Regions from separate parts of the Terriglobus sp. ADX1 genome, predicted to be linked through region 1. Evidence: predicted binding sites of a transcription regulator. Region 1 holds the regulator's gene; each other region holds the start of a gene.
What was found. Region 1 encodes LexA, which represses DNA repair genes until DNA is damaged. Its sites were predicted from a motif close to CANTTCGCTTTTTATTCGC; they were not measured.
Positions count from the first base shown of each region.

Region 2: the regulator LexA is predicted to act here: its motif matches at 3,999-4,017, upstream of JAO32_RS08110 (putative DNA modification/repair radical SAM protein).
Region 3: the regulator LexA is predicted to act here: its motif matches at 2,905-2,923, upstream of JAO32_RS02975 (DNA polymerase Y family protein).

Region 1 covers NZ_JAEDXV010000012.1:85,030-91,587, forward strand. Annotated here, with positions in the region: gene JAO32_RS09965 (DUF418 domain-containing protein) at 1-1,078, shown strand, start outside; gene JAO32_RS09970 (DHA2 family efflux MFS transporter permease subunit) at 1,091-2,545, shown strand; gene JAO32_RS09975 (HAD hydrolase-like protein) at 2,542-3,255, opposite strand; gene lexA (transcriptional repressor LexA) at 3,248-3,853, opposite strand; gene JAO32_RS09985 (response regulator transcription factor) at 4,084-4,827, shown strand; gene JAO32_RS09990 (hypothetical protein) at 4,824-5,066, shown strand; gene JAO32_RS09995 (sigma-54 dependent transcriptional regulator) at 5,063-6,316, shown strand; gene flgK (flagellar hook-associated protein FlgK) at 6,439-6,558, shown strand, end outside.
Region 2 covers NZ_JAEDXV010000009.1:99,674-106,231, reverse strand. Annotated here, with positions in the region: gene JAO32_RS08125 (SpoIIE family protein phosphatase) at 1-375, opposite strand, end outside; gene deoC (deoxyribose-phosphate aldolase) at 415-1,161, opposite strand; gene JAO32_RS08115 (UdgX family uracil-DNA binding protein) at 1,255-2,679, opposite strand; gene JAO32_RS08110 (putative DNA modification/repair radical SAM protein) at 2,694-3,980, opposite strand; gene JAO32_RS08105 (Tex family protein) at 4,126-6,414, opposite strand; gene hpt (hypoxanthine phosphoribosyltransferase) at 6,493-6,558, opposite strand, start outside.
Region 3 covers NZ_JAEDXV010000003.1:12,394-18,951, forward strand. Annotated here, with positions in the region: gene JAO32_RS02965 (TonB-dependent receptor) at 1-257, opposite strand, end outside; gene JAO32_RS02970 (glycoside hydrolase family 43 protein) at 461-1,507, opposite strand; gene JAO32_RS02975 (DNA polymerase Y family protein) at 1,538-2,887, opposite strand; gene JAO32_RS02980 (TonB-dependent receptor) at 3,214-6,558, shown strand, end outside.

The DNA.
Region 1 (6,558 bases):
CGCAGTGTTGCTGACGGAGCGTGCGGAGCGACGTGGTGGCGGTGATCGTGTGGCGGATATCTTTCTTCGTCGCAATATGTGGCTGGTGGTGATTGGGATGCTGCACGCATTCCTGATCTGGAATGGCGACATTCTTTTCTGGTACGGCATTACGGGATTGCTGTTTCTGTATCCGATGCGTCACCTGAAGTCGAAAACGCTGCGGCGGACGGCAGGTTGGCTGCTGTTGGTCTGGGTGCTGGCGGCGGGTATTGGACGCAGTGTGGGCGTGTACTTCACGAACAAGGGCGGCAATGACGCAATTGCCAAGGTTCATGCGGGCAAGACGCTGACGGAGAAGGAACGCAAAGACATTGTGGAGAAGGTGTCGCAGGACAAGCAGTGGAGTCGCCTGCGCGTGGACACCGAGAAAGACGTTGCGGATCACAAGAGCTACACCAAGGCGCTGGGGGCGGATGCAAAAGATGCGCTGCAATCAGAGCAGGCGATTCAGTTTGCGTTTCCGGATGTGCTGATCTTCATGCTGCTGGGCATGGCGCTTTACAAGAATGGATTTCTTACCGGCGAGCAACCGACGAAGGTGTATGTGTGGACCGCGGTGATTGGCTATGCGATTTCGCTTCCATTGGGCGCGGCTGGAGCGATCATCGCGTGGAAGAACGGCTTCGAGATTGTGAAATCCACCATCTGGCTCTTTGGGCCTTACGATATTTGTCGCGTGAGCGGAGCGCTGGCAAATGCTGCGGTGATTCTGCTGATTGTGCGTGCGGGTGCGCTGCGATGGGCAACGAAGGCTGTGGCCAATGTGGGGCAGATGGCATTGTCCAACTATCTGGCGACGAGTGTGATCTGCCGTTTCCTTTTTGTGTGGGGGCCGACGCACTGGTACGGCTACATGACGTATTACAAGGTGTATTACGTGATGGCCGGTGTGTGGGGGTTCAACCTGATTTTTAGCGCGATCTGGTTACGTTATTTCCAGTTTGGTCCTGTGGAGTGGGCGTGGCGTTCGCTTACGTACTGGCATCGCCAGCCGATGAAACTGCGTGCGGCGTCTGCGGACACGGTCTCGGCTTAGTAAACTAAGGTCTTGGCGACCACCTCAAAGAAAGTCGAAGACCCGTCCACGCTGCGTGGACATGCGCTGGCCGTTGCTCTACTGGCGGCGGGCGCGCTGTTTATGGAGAACCTGGATGCGACGATTATCGCGACCGGGTTACCGACGATGGCGCGCGACTTTGGTACGTCCGCCATTGCCGTGAATGTTGGCATTACGGCGTATCTGTTGACGCTGGCCATCTTCATTCCCGTGAGCGGATGGGTGGCCATGCGGTTTGGCGAACGGCGCGTTTTCACTTCAGCCATTCTGATCTTTACCTGCGCTTCTGCCTTGTGTGGGCTGAGTCACACGTTGCCCTTGTTTACCGCTTCACGCGTATTGCAGGGCATTGGCGGATCCATGATGGTGCCGGTGGGGCGGCTGATGGTGCTGCGCGCTTCCACCAAAGCGCAGTTGATGAAGGCGATTGCGTACACAATCTGGCCTGCGCTGGTGGCGCCGATCCTGGGGCCACCGCTGGGCGGATGGATTCTTTCGTTTACGACGTGGCCTTGGATGTTTTTGCTGAACGTGCCGATCGGTGTGGTGTTGTTTGCATTGGCGCTGAAGCTGGTGCCGAAGGATCGTGAAACCGTTCGCGAAAGTTTTGATCTTCCTGGATTTTTGTTGGCTGGATCGGCCTCGTTCTGCTTGATGTATTTGCTGGAATCTCTGGAAGTGGAACATGCTCCGGGATTGAAGGCTGCTGTGCTTTTAGTGGCTACTGTTGCACTGTCATTGGGGACGGTGTGGTGGCTGCGGCGCGCGGAAAAGCCTTTGTTTTCGCTGGAAGTGTTTCGTATTGAGACATTCCGTGTATCGAATGGCGCTGGATCGCTATTTCGTATGGCGGTGTTTTCCGTACCATTCTTGCTGCCGTTGCTGTTTCAGGAGGCTTTTGGGCTGAATCCGTTGGAATCAGGATCGCTGACGATGGCGGTGTTTGCGGGAAATTTGGCAATGAAGCCGCTGACCGGGCCGTTGCTCCGTCGCTATGGTTTTCGTACGGTTCTGTTGTGGAATGGGACGTTGACTGCGTTGGCACTGGTGGCGTGTGGATGGTTGCATGCAAACACGCCGAAGGTGATCACGTTGCTTGTCTTATTTGCTGGTGGACTTGGGCGTTCGATGGAACTGACAGCGCTTACGACCATGGGATTTGCGGACTTACCTGAGAAGTTGAAGAACAGCGGCACCACGCTGGCTACGACGATCAATCAGATGACGACGAGTCTTGGTGTGGCAGTTTCTGCGCTCGCTCTGCATGGAAGCGCATTGGTACGTGGCGGGGCGAGTGCATTCGATTTTCGTGTGGCATTTTGCGTGATGGCTGGACTTGCTGCGCTGAGTTTGCCTTCGTATCTGCGAATGCATCCTGCGGCGGGTGCGGCAGTGAGCGGAAACCTCATCCGGCAGGAACGCGAAGCGACACCGGCGGAAGGTTAGGGCAGAAGTTCCTGCAGAGCGGAGAACCACTCCGTGGGGCTGTCCACGATCGCGTCTGGACCTGCTTCACGCAGCTTTGCCGGGGCTAATCCGTAGTTGCATCCCAGGCAGAGGATGCCAGCGTTGCGCGCTGTGGCGACGTCGACGTGGGAATCGCCGACGAGAACGGTTCGTTGCGGAGATACCGGACGGCCCAGCATGCGCGATGCTTCTTCCATCAGCGCCTGTATGCCTTCGGGATCTGGCTTTTTGGTGGGGAAACTGTCACCACCGTAGTTGGCAAAGAAGAACTCAGACAGCCCCAACCCGGAACAGATGACGCGTGAAGGACGATAGGGTTTGTTCGTGAGGATGGCCATCGGCAGGGATGGCGCTGCTGCGCGAATCCTGCGGAGTTCACTGATGACGCCGGGATAGGCATAGGTGAAGTCGAGGTTGTGTGCGCGGTAATAGTCCAGGAAGAAAGGGATTGCCTGTGCAAGTGCTACTTCGTCAATGGCTCCTGTAGCTTCCAGGGAGCGGCGGACGAGCATGGCAGCGCCGTCACCAATGAACTCCGCAATGCGATGTGGTGGAAGTATTTCTCGCCCAAGGAACGCTAGTGTGGCATTCACTGACGCGGCGAGGTCCTGTTCCGAGTCGATCAGGGTTCCATCCAGATCGAAGACGAGAAGATCGCAGCGTAGTTCGCTGCTGGCTTCCTCAGGCATACTTGCGCAACATGCCCAGAACCTTGCCCTGAATGGCGACGCGGTCGGCCGGGGCAAAGATGGGGGCCATCTCATTATTAGAAGGCTGTAGGCGGATCAGATTGCCTTCCTTGTAATAGCGCTTGAGTGTGGCGTCGGCACCGTCGACGAGTGCAACAACGATTTCGCCTTCGCGGGCAGTGTTGGTGCGCTCCACTAATACGTAGTCGCCGTTGACAATGTGTTCGTCGCGCATGCTGTCGCCACGGACTTCGAGGGCAAAGACCTCTCGGTTGCCGATGATCTCGGAAAGCGAGATGGATTCTGCGGTTTCGATAGCTTCCACGGGGCGACCTGCGGCAATGCGACCCATCAGGGGAAGACGTTCGTTGTTCTTACGCGAATTCCTAGGCGAAAGGACGTCAATGGAGCGGCTGCGGTTGTGCGCTCGCTGCAAGAGGCCTTTGTTGTGCAGGTTTGTGATGTGTTTGTGCACCGTTGCCAGCGAATTCAGGCCAAGTCCAGCCGCAATTTCTTCGTAGGAAGGGGAGTATCCCTTGCGCTGGGTAAAGCCGGAGAGGAAGTCCAAAACCTCTTTTTGTCGCCGCGTGATCGCCATGGCTGAAATTGTAGCGAATAAAAGGCGAACTGCAAGGTAAAAGTTTTTTGAACCAAGAAAGGCAATGGAGTGGCATAGTTGTTCCCGATGTGGTACGACTCGCGAACACCGCTGCCAGCGAATCATTGTTTTGCTCTCATGTTCACGGCATCTTGAGATGGAGACAGGTGACGGATGGAAAAGTACACCTGCTCAACACATGGACAAATGGAACGCGGGAGGAACAACGAATGAGAGTGATGGTGGCAGAAGACGATGCGGCACTTTCTTTGTTTCTAAAGAAAGCGCTCGAACTGGAAGGACACACCGTTCGCGTAGTTGCAGATGGTGCAAGTGCCGTGGAAGGCATTCAGGAAGACATGCCGGATCTGTTGGTATTGGATCTGGGGCTTCCGCAAATGGATGGCGTCGATGTATTGCGCGCACTGCATGATCGGGTTGCTTCGATGTCGATCCTGATATTGACGGGCCGGTCGGAGTTATCGGAAAAGATTGAATGCCTAAACCTGGGCGCGGATGACTATCTGTTGAAGCCGTTCTCCATGTATGAACTATTAGCCCGTTGTAAGGCTATTGGCAGACGACGGATGGGAGCCTCAGCAGGAGTGTTGCAATGTGCAGGGCTGCGTATGGATCGCATTCAACGCACAGTGTCGTTCCAGGAAGAGATGCTTGAATTCACTTCAAAGGAATTCACGTTGTTGGAATATCTGTTGCTGCAAAAGGGGCGCACTGTGTCCCGTCGTGAACTGATGGAGAATGTGTGGCAGATGTCGCCGGATGCTGGAACGAACGTAGTGGATGTGTATGTGAATTACCTTCGCCGTAAGTTGGGTGCAGTGGGCGCGGTGGGCCTGGTGCAGACCATGCGTGGTGAGGGATATGGCATTGCTGCGAAAGATAAAGGGAATTCGTTACGATTCAACACTGTGCCTGCGGCTGCTGGTTTCCATACAGCTTTGGAGGTTGCATGAACCAGATGGAGTTGACCATGAATGATACTGCGTTGGAAGAACTGGAAGATGCCATCCACTCGCTCTCACAGCCTATGACTGCGCTGTTGTTTGCCGTGGAGATGGCTGCTCTTCGCACCACGCCGGAGCAGCTTCAGGACGCTTTAAACACTGCACGTACTGAATGTCGTCGCGCCGTATCAGAGTTGGAACGCGTACGCGATGCCGCTGCGCGTTTGCATGCGGGAGGGGCGCGATGAGTGCTGTTGTTGCGGCGTCAGTTGTGCAGCGTTCCGTGGTGTTGGTGACTCCTGATACGGAGTTGCGGCACAAGCTTTCTACTTTGCTCGCAGGCATGCGTTGGGAGGTGTTTCCGGCTTCCGGCGGTGCTGAAGCGATGATGCATCTTGGAAGCTTGGCGCCGGAGGCGATGATCGTAGATCATTGGCTGCCAGACTTGGATGCTACCGAGTTTGCGACGTATGCCGCGACACTTTGTCCTGCGACGGATATGTTGCAGATGGATGGTAGTTGTAGCGGTTCTGCAGTGCGCAGTGCGCGCCGTAATGAGCTTTTGCATGCATTGCGAGAGGCGCAGGAAAGCTGCACGGAAACCTCGCCTGCAACGAGTGGATTTGATGGTGCGGCATGGCTGCAGGCACCGGTTACGGTACCTCTTGTTGCCCCGGTGGCTGCGGCAAGGGAGATGCAGGCTGAAGTTCCGGAAGAGATCAAGATGCATCTTCCCGAGTTCGTTGGTGATGCTGCGATGATGCGGGAGCTGGCGCTGCAGATCCGGCTGGTGGCTCCTCATCCAGCGAACGTTCTCGTGCTGGGAGAAACGGGTACCGGAAAAGAATTGGTTGCAAAGGCAGTGCATCGGTTGAGCCCTCGTGTAGGGAAGCCGTTTGTGGTGTTGAACTGTGCTGCGATCCCGGAACATCTACTGGAAGCGGAACTATTCGGACATACGCGTGGCGCGTTCACAGGGGCTGTGACATCGCGTATGGGCCGTATTGAAGCAGCGCATGGCGGCACGTTGTTTCTGGATGAGATTGGAGAGATGCCTTTGCCGTTGCAGGCGAAGATGCTTCGCTTTCTGGAGAACGGTGAAATTCAGAAGGTGGGCGAAAATGAGCCTATCCGTGTGGATGTGCGGATCGTTGCGGCGACGCATCAGCCGTTGGAAGAGCTTGCCCGTGATCGTCGGTTCCGATTGGATCTGTATCACCGACTTGCGGTGTTCCCCGTGGAGATACCTGCGTTGCGAGAGCGGCGTGAGGATATTCCCATGCTGGTGGAGCATACTCTGCGCAAGTTAGGCGAGAGCACGCCGCGCAAATCCATTAGCAGGGAAGCTCTTGCATTGCTGCAAAACCTTGATTGGCCGGGCAATGTTCGTGAGCTTGGCCACATGATTCAGCGCGCAGTGATTCTTTGTGGTGAGGAGGCGGGGATTCGACCAGAACATATCCGGCTTCCGGGTCGGATATCCGCCACGATACATTAGAAAATTCGCAAGCAACCTGCATATTGCAGTTAGGCCGCTCACAGGAGCGGCCTAACTATTGGTCTTCTACATGCACTTATCGGCAGTAAGTTGCTCTGACTTAAGCGAAAAGGAAAATTTTGATGCTTGAGATGCCGACAGCCGATGCGCTGGAACGTTATCTGACGCTTGCAACACAGCAGATGAAGCTGACCGCTGAAAATATGGCCAATCAAAACACCGATGGCTATACCCGCAGGGTT
Region 2 (6,558 bases), on a different contig from region 1:
GATCCGGTAGTCCACCACGGCGCGCACCAGTTCGGCCACGCGCAGCATCAGCGTCTGTAGATCCAGCGTGTTGTTCAGCGCATCGGCAAGACGCAGCAGGAAGTCGACATGCTCGGAATGCACGCGGATGCGGTTTTCCGGGTGTCCAGGCGAAACCGGGTCTATCACCATGTCGTGATTCGGGATGTCGACACGGACGGTATCATCTGCCTGCGCGCCGGGGCTGGGACGATAGTCACCTTCAAAGTAATGGGAAGGCGTCTCCGCTTCTTCGGGGCCTTGCAGCCGCACTTCGGAGGCATCAGAGGCACGCGACTGCGTGACCACACGCAGCGGCTTACCTTCGCGCTTTCCCTTGTCCCCAAGTGCGGTCATATACCTGCTTGCCTTTGTAGCAGAGGTGAGGTCTTACTTTTAGTAGCCGGAACCGCCGGAGTCACCTTTGGCCGTTCCTGTCAGCTCCTGCACAATGCGCACGCTTGCGCTTGCGCCAATGCGGTTTGCCCCTGCCTTCAACATTGCTTTCGCATCGGCCAGGGAACGGATACCACCAGATGCCTTTACACCTGAGCGCAGGCCAGCGACGCTGCGCATCTGCGCAATGTCGTCAACGGTGGCGCCGCCGGTAGAGAAGCCGGTGCTGGTTTTGATAAAGTCCGCGCCCGCATTTACGGCAATTTCACTGGCGCGCAGCTTTTCTTCAAAGTTCAGCAGCGCCGTTTCCAGAATGACCTTCACAATGGAACCGCGTTCGTGCGCAGCGTCGACTACGCCACGGATGTCATTGGCCACGGTGTCATATTCGCCGCCCTTGAGAGCACCAATGTTCAACACCATGTCGACATCATGAGCGCCCAGCGCAATGACGCGTTTTGCCTCGTCCACTTTCGATTCGGCGAGGGAAGCCCCAAGCGGAAATCCGATTACAACACCCACAGGCACACCCGTGCCAGCCAGTGCTGCTGCAGCGGTGGATACCCAGAACGGATTCACCATGGCGCAGGCAAAGCGATACTGTGCCGCCTCTTCGCAGATCTGCAGGACCTGTGCGCGTGTGGCGTCCGCCTTCAGCAGCGTATGATCCAGCGTTGCCGCCAGTGCGCGCGGGCTGCTCACGGCATGTTCGTAAAAGCTCTCGGGGGTGTATGTCGATTCCATCATGTAAAAACTCTCTATTCAGAAGGCCGTCAAAAGGCCCAAAGGACATCATATCCTCAGACGCGGCAGCCTGTTCATGTCAATGGCAAACGTAACCTAGGCGGCCTTCATGACAAACCTATATGCCGCTAACAGGTCATTGAGGAGATGTTGATACAGCGTATGGCGCATCTCTTCATCAGGCGCGCGCAGGACCGCTGAAGGATGGATCGTTGCCATTACGTGTTCCGCAAACGGCGTTGAAAGCACCTTGCCTCTATCACGCATCAGTCCGAATGTCCCTCCCAGCAGAGATTTTGCGGCAGAAGCACCGAGGCAAAGTACCAGCTTGGGCTTCAGGGCATCCAGTTCGGCTAACAACCACGGCTTGCACGCGGTAATCTCACTCATCCTGGGATTCTGGTGAAGACGCGATTTTCCGCGTTGCACAAATTTGAAGTGTTTCACCGCGTTTGTCATAAAGATGTCGCTGTCGGCTATGCCTGCTTCCGCCATCGCTTTTCTCAGCACGCCTCCTGCCGGCCCAACGAAGGGCAAGCCTTGCAGGTCTTCCTGGTCACCCGGCTGTTCACCCACCAGCATGAGCGGAGCATGTCCAGCGCCACGACCCGGCACGACATGCGTCGCATGCTTGTAAAGTTCGCACCCCTTGCATGTTGGCAGAGCTTCGCGGATCAAAGTCAGCGTGTGTTTCGCGGGAACAAATGGAGCGGCGCTTGGCTTGCCAGCCTGAATTGCGACCATACCCTCCACGCGCTTCGCTGCCGTTGTCATCAACTGTGGGAGTAACTCAATCTCCGGCAAGTTGCCCCAGTAACGTACTGGCATGTGCCCACGCATTGCATCCGGATTTAACCTAGCCGGATTAAAGATGCTCGCATAGTAACTCTTCCATAGTTCCTCCAGTTCATCGCTGGATGGAGCCTGTTCCCGCGTCACAGGTGGCCCATATTGCAATTGCTTCGTAGACGGTTCCCAGGATGCAGATCCATCCGGTGTAAGGATGGACCACCGCATAACGGCAAATCGCTCCGCAAAGAATGGTGCTGCCAGCTTTAGGATGTGGTGCTGCGGCTCATACCACGCAATAAACCGCTCCTCACCGTCCTGCTCCTCCACCCGCCTGAAGCGGACAAAGGCATGCATCTTGTGCTCGTCGCGCCGCACCTGTTCTGCCAGGCGGAACAGGGCATTTACATCGGCGTCGACTTGCACCTTCATCAGCTCCCGTTGTCTCTGTAATCGCCACAAGAGCCTGTAAAGGAGATTCCACCGCTGCGGATCGTTATGATATGCCGCGATGACCGCCATCTCCATGAAGCTCTTGGGAACATGTGGCCTTGTGTCAGGTACATCCTGTGTCAGGTCTGCCGAGCAAATATCCTCTGCGGAAAACAATTCTGACGTACCGGCATACGCTGGGTCGTAAAAGTCGATCGCTTCAGGCGGAATGCTCTTCGCTACGGCCGCGCGCGCTAACTTTCGCCACTCCGCAAATTCCTGAGCAATCCGAATACGCATCACGCCTGCGGCATTCACAACGAACCCCACATGGCAGATCGCGCCGCATCTTCAAACAATGTCATCTGCCGCATGGATGATGTATCGCCGCGTGATGGATGTGCCTGTGTGTCCTTGTCAATGAGTTCGGACGGAGTCCTATTCAACGGCAGATGATCTGCGGTTACAACAAATTGTGCAGCGTCTTGCCAGCGAACATGCAGCTTACGCAAATCATCGCTCGTCAACCGATGGTAACGGCGTATCGACAAAATCCTATCAACATTGCGGTATCCCAATCCGGGAACTCGTAGCAGGGCCTCTCTCGGAGCCGTATTCACGTCTACAGGGAAGAACTCCGGGTGTCGTCTCGCCCATCCCAGTTTCGGATCGGACGCAAGATCAAGGTCAGGGGCCTCTGCTGTCGTAATTTCCTCAGCAGCGAAGCCGTAATGCCGCATCAGCCAGTCCGCCTGGTACAAGCGATGCTCACGAAGCATCGGCGAAGCTTTCAATGGCAGTCGTGTATCAGCCTCTGGATATGGTGAAAAGCCGGTGTAATACACCCGCTTCAGCTTGTAGTTGTTGTACAGGCTATTGGCGCGCGCAATGATCTCGCGATCCGTCGAGGGCGTCGCTCCAATGACCATCTGCGTACTCTGACCTGCCGGTGCAAACGTCGGGGCATGCGCGAAGTGTTTGCGGTCGTAGTCTGCTTCTTCCTTCCGAAATCGAATCTGCGTCATTGTCATTTCAATAACGTCCGACTTCTTTTCCGGGGCAAGCTGTACCAAATCCTGTTGCGTAGGCAGTTCGATGTTCGCTGACAGGCGATCAGCATATAAACCAGCCTCGTCAATCAAACGTTGCGCGCAACCCGGAATCGCCTTGATGTGAATGTATCCCCCAAAATGGTGCACTGTCCGCAGAGTCTTTGCGACCGCGACAAGCTGCTCCATGGTGTAATCCGGCGACTGAATGATCCCACTTGAAAGGAACAGCCCTTCAATGTAATTCCGCTTATAGAAATCCAGCGTCAGTTGCACGACTTCCTGCGGAGTAAACCGGGCGCGACGAATATCGCTGCTGACACGATTGACGCAAAATACGCAGTCGTATGTGCAGAAGTTCGTCAGAAGCAGTTTCAACAGGGAGATACAGCGGCCATCCGGGGTATAGCTATGGCAGATTCCCGTTCCGTCGCTGTGTCCGACACCTTTGCCATTGCTGCTCCGCTTGGCACCGGACGAGGCACACGATGCGTCATACTTCGCCGCATCGGCAAGAATCTCCAGCTTCTGCTTGACCGTCATCGAAGCCATAGCGCTGTAAATATGATAGCGAATAAATGGCGAATACGATATGTGAAAGTTCATCGATTGATCCGGCTGGAATCAGCTCGCAGCTCTGTAAATCAAACGAAAATGCCCCCACGAATCGTGAGGGCATTTGGGTATTTCATAAGAGCTACCGCCCGGTTGGAGCGTTACTCCGCCATTTTGTATTGAGAGCGGCAAGCTTATCCGCCATGGACGATGGCTCAGGTTGCCGCTGTTGTTGCGGACGGTTGCCTCCGCGCTGCGGCCCCTTTCCGCCCGGTGCTGGTTCCAGTGCCTTGATAGAGAGCGAAATGCGCTTCGTCTTTGCATCTGCGCTCAGAACTTTGGCCTTAACCAACTGTCCGGCCTTCAGAGCTTCGCTGGGATCCTTGATGAACTTATGCGAGATTTCCGAGATGTGGACCAAGCCATCCTGATGCACGCCAATATCAACGAATGCGCCGAACTTCGTCACGTTCGTAACAACGCCTTCCATCACCATGCCAGGTTCCACATCCTGAATTTCGCGCACAGCTTCATTGAAGGTGGGGGCGACGAATGTGTCGCGAGGATCGCGTCCCGGCTTCTTCAACTCCTCCAGAATGTCGTTCAGCGTGTAAGCGCCTGCGCCGAACCCGTCGGTTTTCACCCCGGTTAACAGTTGCGGTTTGCGAATCAGGTCATCAATCGAAGTGCTTAGGGAAGATGCAATCTGTTCCACCAGCGCATACGATTCCGGATGTACCGCGGTTGAATCCAGCGGCTGCTCTCCATCGCGAATGCGGAGAAATCCTGCTGCCTGCTCAAACGTCTTGGGGCCAATACCGGAGACCTCATGCAACTGCTTCCGTGACTGGAAGCGGCCATTGGTGTCGCGGAACTGAACAATGTTCAATGCGATACGTTCGCTAATGCCGGCGACATAACGCAACAGTGTCCATGACGCAGTATTCAGATCGACACCAACGCGGTTTACACAGCTTTCAATCACGGCTTCCAGCGATTGGTTTAACTGTCGCTGATCCACATCGTGCTGATACTGACCAACTCCGATGGACTTGGGATCGACCTTCACCAGCTCTGAAAGTGGATCCTGCAAGCGACGCGCAATGGAGATAGCGCCACGCACCGTCAGGTCGAGGTCCGGGAACTCCTGACGAGCAACGTCCGATGCAGAGTAGACGCTGGCACCTGATTCAGAGACAGTGACCTTGAAGATGCCGCCAAGCTTGTGTTCTGCAAGGAAGTCGCGCACAAAAGCATCTGTCTCACGCGAGGCCGTTCCGTTGCCGATGGCGATGGCGCGGATGTTCTGTGATGCCACCATTGCTGCCAGTTTCTGCGATGCTTCTTTCTCGCGACCGGTATGGGGATAGATCACGTCGTGCGCGAGGAATTTGCCAGTCTCGTCCACGACCGCAATTTTGCATCCGGTACGTAGACCGGGGTCGATGCCCAATACGCGAATCGGTCCAGCCGGAGACGCCATCAACACATGCTGCAGGTTCTCACGGAAGACATCGATCGCTTCCGTGTCTGAACGGCGTTTCAGTTCCAGACGCAGTTCGCCCTGAATCGATGAGTTCAGTAGCCGCTTCCAGCAGTCTTCAATGGCGAGGTTGAGCTGTGCAGTCCAATCGCCGTCGTTCTTCAGAACGCGCGAGCGGATCAGTGCCAGCATGCGCTCTTCTTCCGTTTCGATGAGCCAGTAGAGGATGTTTTCGGCTTCACCACGACGTACTGCCAACATGCGATGCGATGGGATAGTCTTCACCGGCTCGCGATACTCGTAGTACATCTTGAACTTTTCCTGCTCGTCCTTGGCATCGAAGATTTTGCGGCTTACGATCAGGCCTTCTTCAAACATCACGTGGCGCGTGGAGCGCCGCACCTCGGCATCTTCGCTGATGCGCTCGGCAACAATATGTCGCGCACCTTCCAGGGCATCGTCTATGGTGGCAACTTCCTTCGCGGGATCGACCAGCGAAGTGGCAAGGGCAATCAGATCAAGTTCCGCAGGTTCCTGAGCCCAGAGGTAATCTGCCAGCGGCTCCAGGCCTTTCTCGCGTGCGATGGTGGCCTTGGTGCGGCGCTTGGGCTTGTAAGGAAGATACAGATCCTCTAGCTCGCTGCGATCCAGCGTGCCCATGATCTTTGCCTTTAGCTCATCGGTCATCTTGCCCTGTTCCGTGATGGAAGACAGAACGGTTTCACGCCGAGAGACGAACTCGCGGAAGTACGTGATCTTTTCGGCAAGATCGCGAATCTGCACTTCGTCCAGGTTGCCGGTGGCTTCCTTTCGATAGCGCGCGATGAAGGGAACCGTTGAGCCTTCATCCAGCAGCCCCATCACGGCGCGCACGCCGCTGAGCGGGATATTCAGTTCCTGGGCAATGTGGAGGAGGATTTCGGGAGCGAGGGGTTGCACTTCAGCCATACCCGTTCATCCTACCGGCAGTGGCGTTGGAAAACTCTGGTCATGAGAAAAGCCCATGCTTTGCATGGGCTTTGTCGTTTATGCCTTGTCTTCAGGGAATAGGCGGATGTCCGCCACGTTGCGATATTTTTCTGCGTAATCCAT
Region 3 (6,558 bases), on a different contig from region 1:
GTTCCCGGATTCAGATTTGGTACGGTGTATGCGCCGGAGTCCGTGGTTTGCGTAACGACAGAGACGTTGGTCTGAGTATTGGTGACGGTGACTTGTGCCTTGGGAACGGACGCGCCGCTCGGGTCCGTTACATTCCCCAGGATGGTGGCGGTTGTGTCTTGTGCCCATCCCGGTATAGACATTGCAGCAGCGCACAGTGCAAGAAGAACAATGCGCACGGTGGACAGAATCCAACTCCTGCCACTTCTCGTCTTCATGGACCCCTTACCTGCAGGGTTTTTGCTTACAACGTTCATGATTGGCCTCACAGCGCATAGGGATCGCGCGTGTGCCGGGCATCATAGGTTTGCGTCTCAAAAAAGATCAAGCATCTTTCGCAGGAAAATGGTCCAGTGTCTTTTTCCTCGAAAGATGCAAGATCGCGATAGCTGTAAGGGGGAACTAAGTTATCTCTACAGGGTCAACGCGAGATCGTAACCGCGCCAGGGCCATCCTTAGTTAGCGTTACCGCTTCGATATTGCCGTCTTTGTCGAAGCGCATACGATCGATAGCCATCACGCGTTGGTTGCGGTCGCCGGTGCCAATCGGATGGCGGTGATAGACGATATACCAGTCATCCGAATTCGGAATGCGAACCACGGAATGATGTCCTGGCCCATTTGCAATCGCTGGATCGGTGGAAAGGATTTTCCCAGCAGATGTGAAGGGGCCGGTGGGAGTTGTGCTCTTGGCGTAAGCCACGCCATAGGTGCTGTTACCCCAGTCGCCCTCAGACCACATGAAGTAATACGTACCGTTGCGTTTGATCATGAAAGGGCCTTCGGTGTAATGCGCGGGCGTGATTTCTTTGTAGAGCGTGCCGTCGGCCATGGGAATGACATGTGTCAGATCGCTGGATAGTTTTGCTACATTACAGTGACCCTGGCCGCCGTAATAGAGATAGACCGAGCCGTCGTCATCCTGAAAAACCATGGGGTCGATCGGTTGCGCGCCATTCTGGAATGCTCCAATGAGCGGTTTGCCCAGCGCATCCTTGAACGGACCACCAGGCGTGTTGCTAACTGCAACGCCAATGCCGCCGGGGAATGTGTCGGTCTTCTGAATGTCATTTGCTGCGAAGAAAAGATAGTACTTGCCATTGCGATAGATCGCGGAGGGTGCCCACACTGCATACGCCGCCCACGCTACGTTCTTCACGCTGAGGACATGGGGATGCTTCGTCCAATGCACCAGGTCCGGCGAAGAGAACGCATCCAGTGATGTTTGCGAAAGGTAAGCCTTGTGAACGACATGTTGTTTGCGCAGTTCGCTCTGCTGCGCATTGAAGGCGCTCTCGTCGCTTTGTTCGCCAGTGTTGGAAGAGGTCGGGTAAATCCAATACTGATGATCGAAAATGCGAATCTCCGGATCGGCGTAATAGCCCTGCGAAGAAAGATTCGCTGTAGCCTGCGAGAAGCAGGGTATGGCAACAAGAACGGCAGAGAGCAATGTGAGAAGGCGCTTCATGTCTGAGCATGAGGCTACTGCAATCGCTGCCTAGATGTAATCTTTGCCGTATTGCACAGGAATCTGCGTGAAGGCGATGCGTGTGGGTGCGCTTTCGCGTGCGGGCAACATGCCTGCGAAGTGCAGTGTGGTGTGGCCGTATTTCTGATTCAGTTTGTCCAGCGTGCGGCTCAGTTCGTTGCGATTGTCTGGATCGGCGAAAAGCGTGGGTTGCTGTTCATCTTCATTGATCAGACGGCCCAACGTGACACCGATGAAGAAGGGACGTTGATACTCCGGGCCGGTGGGCTGTTGCTGCCATAGCTTTTGCAGCATCTCCAGCAGCGTAAGCGTGTCCTGGCAAGTGGGGAAGCGCGCTTCCATACCCCAGCCATCGTGCTTAATACCGCTCTGATGATGGCGGACTTTGTTCTTCTGTTCCGCTTGCTCGCGAGTCAGCTGATAACGAATCGTCAGCGCGAGCGAACCCGCGCACATCTTTTCCATACGAAGACGCATGGCTGCCTTATGCAGCAGCTTATGTGCGATGGCCCATGCGCCCTGAAGATTGCGATATTCCGGGCCAAGCACATGCGAGTGTCCCAGTGACTTCTGCATCTCGCTTGGCAGGGGCGCACCATCGTCGCCTGTATTGTGCCCACGAAGCCAGTGATACAGCCTGTCTCCCCACACGGAGTTCCACAGCTTGTGCATCTCTTCGCGCTTCAGATCCAGCAACTGCGTCATAGTGGTGACGCCTTTGCGATGCAGCATCTGTTCTGTGCGTGCGCCAACACCAGGAAGATCACGCAGATCCAGATGAGCGAGCGCTCGCGGAAGCTGCGATGGCAACAAACCGATGAGGCCGTCGGGTTTCTGCATGTCGCTGGCAATCTTTGCCAAGTAACGGTTTGGGGCCATGCCAATGGAGCAACGGAGCGTCTTGCCCACGTCATCCCGGATGGCTTGTTTGATATCAAGAGCGATCTGACGTGCGCGTGGCGGTTCCTGCTCGCGGCCGATTAACTGGCAGGCCACTTCATCAATGGAGGGCACGTGAGCGACAGGACAGATCCTGTCCACAGCGTCATGAATCTTGTGGGAGAACTCGGCGTAACTGGAGTGGTCGCCCTCCACCAGAATGATGTCGGGGCAGAGGCGTTTCATGTCTGCCACGCGCGTGCCGGTTTTAATGCCAAGCGCCTTTGCCTCATAACTGGCCGCAATGGCAACCGTGGTGTCCGCGAAGGTGGGCACAACGGCAATGGGGCGGTCGCGATATTCAGGATGTAGCTCCTGCTCCACCGAAGCGAAAAAGCTATTCAAATCCACATGAAGGAACCCGAAGCGATCTGGGAGATTGCTTCGCTGCTGATTCAGAAATGGATCGGATAAATCCATGGAATCAGTCTATCGTTTTATTCGCCTCTTGTTCGCTCTTGGGGAAGCTCTAGGCCTTTCCTTGCTGCATTTTTCTGAGGATGTGCTTGGACGAAGCCCGGGAACGAATGTTTCTGTAGCGTGAAGAAAAAGTGAGAAAAGTAAAAAACCGGCGTTTATTGGCGTTGACAGGGCGGAAAAAGTAGGGCAATCTAACGCAAACAAAGATCAACCAGAGTCTCGCTGCAGGCCGTTTGTCTGTGCCTTCCGGCGAGATTCCCTTTTTGCTGTACATTGCGCGGAGATTTTGCCTTCTTCGGCTCCGCGTATTTAGGAGGCAGTACAAAATGAAGAAATTTTTGCTCACGGCACCGTTGGCGGTTGTTTGCGTCGCGGCATATGGCCAGGCCGTTTCCGTAAACGGTGGCGCCATTCAGGGAACCATTACAGATGCATCCGGCGCCGCAGTTTCGGACGCCAGTATCACGATCAAGAGCCTCGATCAGGGCACGACCAAAACGCTGACGACTGACAAATCCGGTTTCTACAGCGTTGGTCCACTGAATCCCGGCGACTACACCGTTACGGTGGTTGCCTCGGGCTTCCAGCAGCTAGAAGTTAAAACGCGCATTCTTACAGGCACCGCGACCCCCGGCAGCTTTAAGCTCCAAGTTGGCCAGAACTCGGAAACCATCGAAGTCACCGCCGGCGAGGTTCAGGTCAACACGGATCAGGCTGGCGTGGCAGACGTAATCACGCGCGAGCAGATTGCGAACCTTCCTGTGAACGGCCGTAACTTCCTCGATCTGGCCCAGATTGAGCCGGGTGTACAGCTGCAGAACGGCAACACCTTCGACCCAACGAAGTCGGGTTACACGGGGATTGCTGTGAACGGCACTTCGGGCCGTACGACCCGTATCCTCCTCGATGGTGCGGACATCACCGACGAGACCGTCGGAACCACGATCTTCAACGTGTCCCAGGGCGCTATCAACGAGTTCCAGTTGAACCGTTCCACGCAGGACGCTGCCGGTGAAGTTACCTCGCAGGGCGCTGTGAACGTATCGACCCGCTCGGGCACCAACTCAATCCACGGCGAAGCGTTCTACATCTTCCAGGATCAGCGCGCTCTTGACGCCAATCCGAACTCCACGGCAGATGCCAACGGCAACCACATTGCACCGTACTTCCAGCGCAACCAGTATGGCGGCAGCGTCGGCTTTCCGATCATCAAGGACAAGCTCTTTGCTTTCGGCAATGCCGAGCGCATTCAGCAGAACAGCGCGTCCCCATCCAACCTCGGAACTGTATTCAACACGGCCGGCAACAACCCAGTTGGACAGTCCTCAACGCTTGCCGCACAGTACCCCACAGTGGGAACCCCCTATCGCCAGACTTACTCCACCGTGCGTCTGGACTACTCCGGTCCGTTTGGCGGCCATTATTTTGCCCGTGGTAACTACAACGTCGATTCGACGACCACTGCAGGCGGAACGACGCGCTTCGCCTCCTATCCGAACCGTGATAACACCTGGGGTATTGCATTCGGTGCTGACTTCTCCAAGGGCCGTTTCACGCATTCATTCCGCGGTTCTTATGAAAAGTTCCACAACCTCATCACAGACGGTAGTGCTTCCTCTGGGTACGATCCGCTCGTGACTGCTAACGGTCCGGTTGCTTACAACTACAGCAATCAGCTTTACTTTGGACCGAACTCGAATGCTCCGCAGGCGACGTTCCAGTCAGACAAGCAGCTCCGCTATGACGGTGGCTACACGCGTGGTACTCATAACATCCGCTTCGGCGGCTCGTTGAATCGTCTGCAGGGTGGTGGCTATGCTGCGTTCTATGGCTTGGCTCCGCGTCTCAACCCTACTGCGAGCAACCTGCTCTCCGGAACGGTAAACGCTACGAACCCGCTTGGTCTTGGATGCAGCGGCGTAGTGGGAGCGGCTGCCTGCCCGGGCGATCCTCTCAACGGCTACAACACCAGTTCCGCAACCATTGCCACGGGTAACGGTTATGGCAATAACGTCCCGGGATTCGGTCTGCCCGGTGGTGGTGCACCCGCGTGGCGTTACGCATTCTATGTTGCCGATGCGTGGAAGATTACACCGAGCTTCACTGTGACAGCGGCTCTTCGCTACAGCGTTGACACCAACCGCCAGAACAATAGCTTTGCTTTGCCGACCTGTGCGGACACGGTCGTAAACGGCGTCGGTAACACGGCAAGCTACGTCTGCTCGGGCAAGCCGTCGAATACTCCGCTGCTCAGCCTCTTCGATCCGAGCTATACCGCAAGCAATGTGCGTCAGCCGTACAGCAATCTCGGACCTCAGGTCGGATTGGTATATGCTCCTGGCAATCACAAGACCGTTTTGCGTGCAGGCTTCGGTCTGTACTACGAGAGTGTTGTCTTTAACAGCAGCGGCAATGCAGCCTCAGGTCTCCTGAAGACGGTCCAGTCGTACAACCCGGCATCTGCCTGCGCGTCGACCTCGATTCTCTTTCCGGACAGCAGCGTCGTGACAACGTCCCCTGACGGTACGCCGCTGCAGACACTCTGCCTCCAGCGTACGATTGCTCAGTCTGCGCCGCAGTTCGCAGCTCTGCAGAAGAGCTACCAGGCTGTGGCTAAGGCGAACCCGAATGTTGTGAACAGTGGATATCTTGGCAACACGCTGAATGCTTCGGGTCTATATGCACCGACCTACAAGCAGCCCGTTTCGGAACAGTGGAACTTCGGCGTGCAGCGCGAACTGTTCAAGGGCGCAGTTCTCAGCGCTGACTATATCCACAATATGACGTGGCGCATCGGCCAGTCTATCGACCTCAATCACACAGGTGCTGCCCGTACGTTCAGCCAGACGAATGCACTCGCAGCGATCAACCGCCTGTCCAGCGCATCCACCACAAAGGGTGCGTGTGGTATGGCGACGGCGGCTACATCCATTGCTGTAGTGCAATGCCTTATCAACGCTAATCCCTCGTTTGCGATCAACTCCTTTGCCAGCCAGGGTCTGGATGGTGATGCGTACACCAGCTACAACAACTACAAAGTGCAGGGACGTTCCACACCGGCTGCCTTTCCCGGTGTGAACCCTGACTTGGGCCGTGGTACCCTCATCCGTCCCGCGGGACGTTCGGGCTACGATGCGCTGCAGGTTGTCTATCGTCAGGCTGCTTCGCATCCCATGAAGGGTATCGATCGCAGCAATATTCAGGTGTCCTATAACCTGTCTCGTGTTGTGTCGAACATGACCTCAAGCGATGAGTTCTTTGGAACCGGCGCATGGGATTATGACAACCCAAATCAGTACATCGGTCGTAACACCCTTGACCGGAAGCACCAACTCTCTTTCGGTGGCAACATCAAGCCGAAGTATGGACCGGAAATTGGTCTCATCGGCCACTTCTTCTCTGCGCTCCCGTCGAACTTGATCCTCGACTCGAGCTTGGCAGCAGGAAATATCTTCACGACCGATCTGACCGGCGACGGAACAACGGGCGATCTGGCCCCTGGTACGTTGCAGGGCGATTATATGCATCGCGTGAAGGCGAAGACTCTTGGTAGCTACATTACCAACTACAACGGTAGCTACGCAGGAAAGGTAACTCCGGCTGGCCAGCAGGTGATCAACTCCGGCCTGATGACCCTTTCGCAGCTCACGCAGCTGAAGGGTGTCATCCAG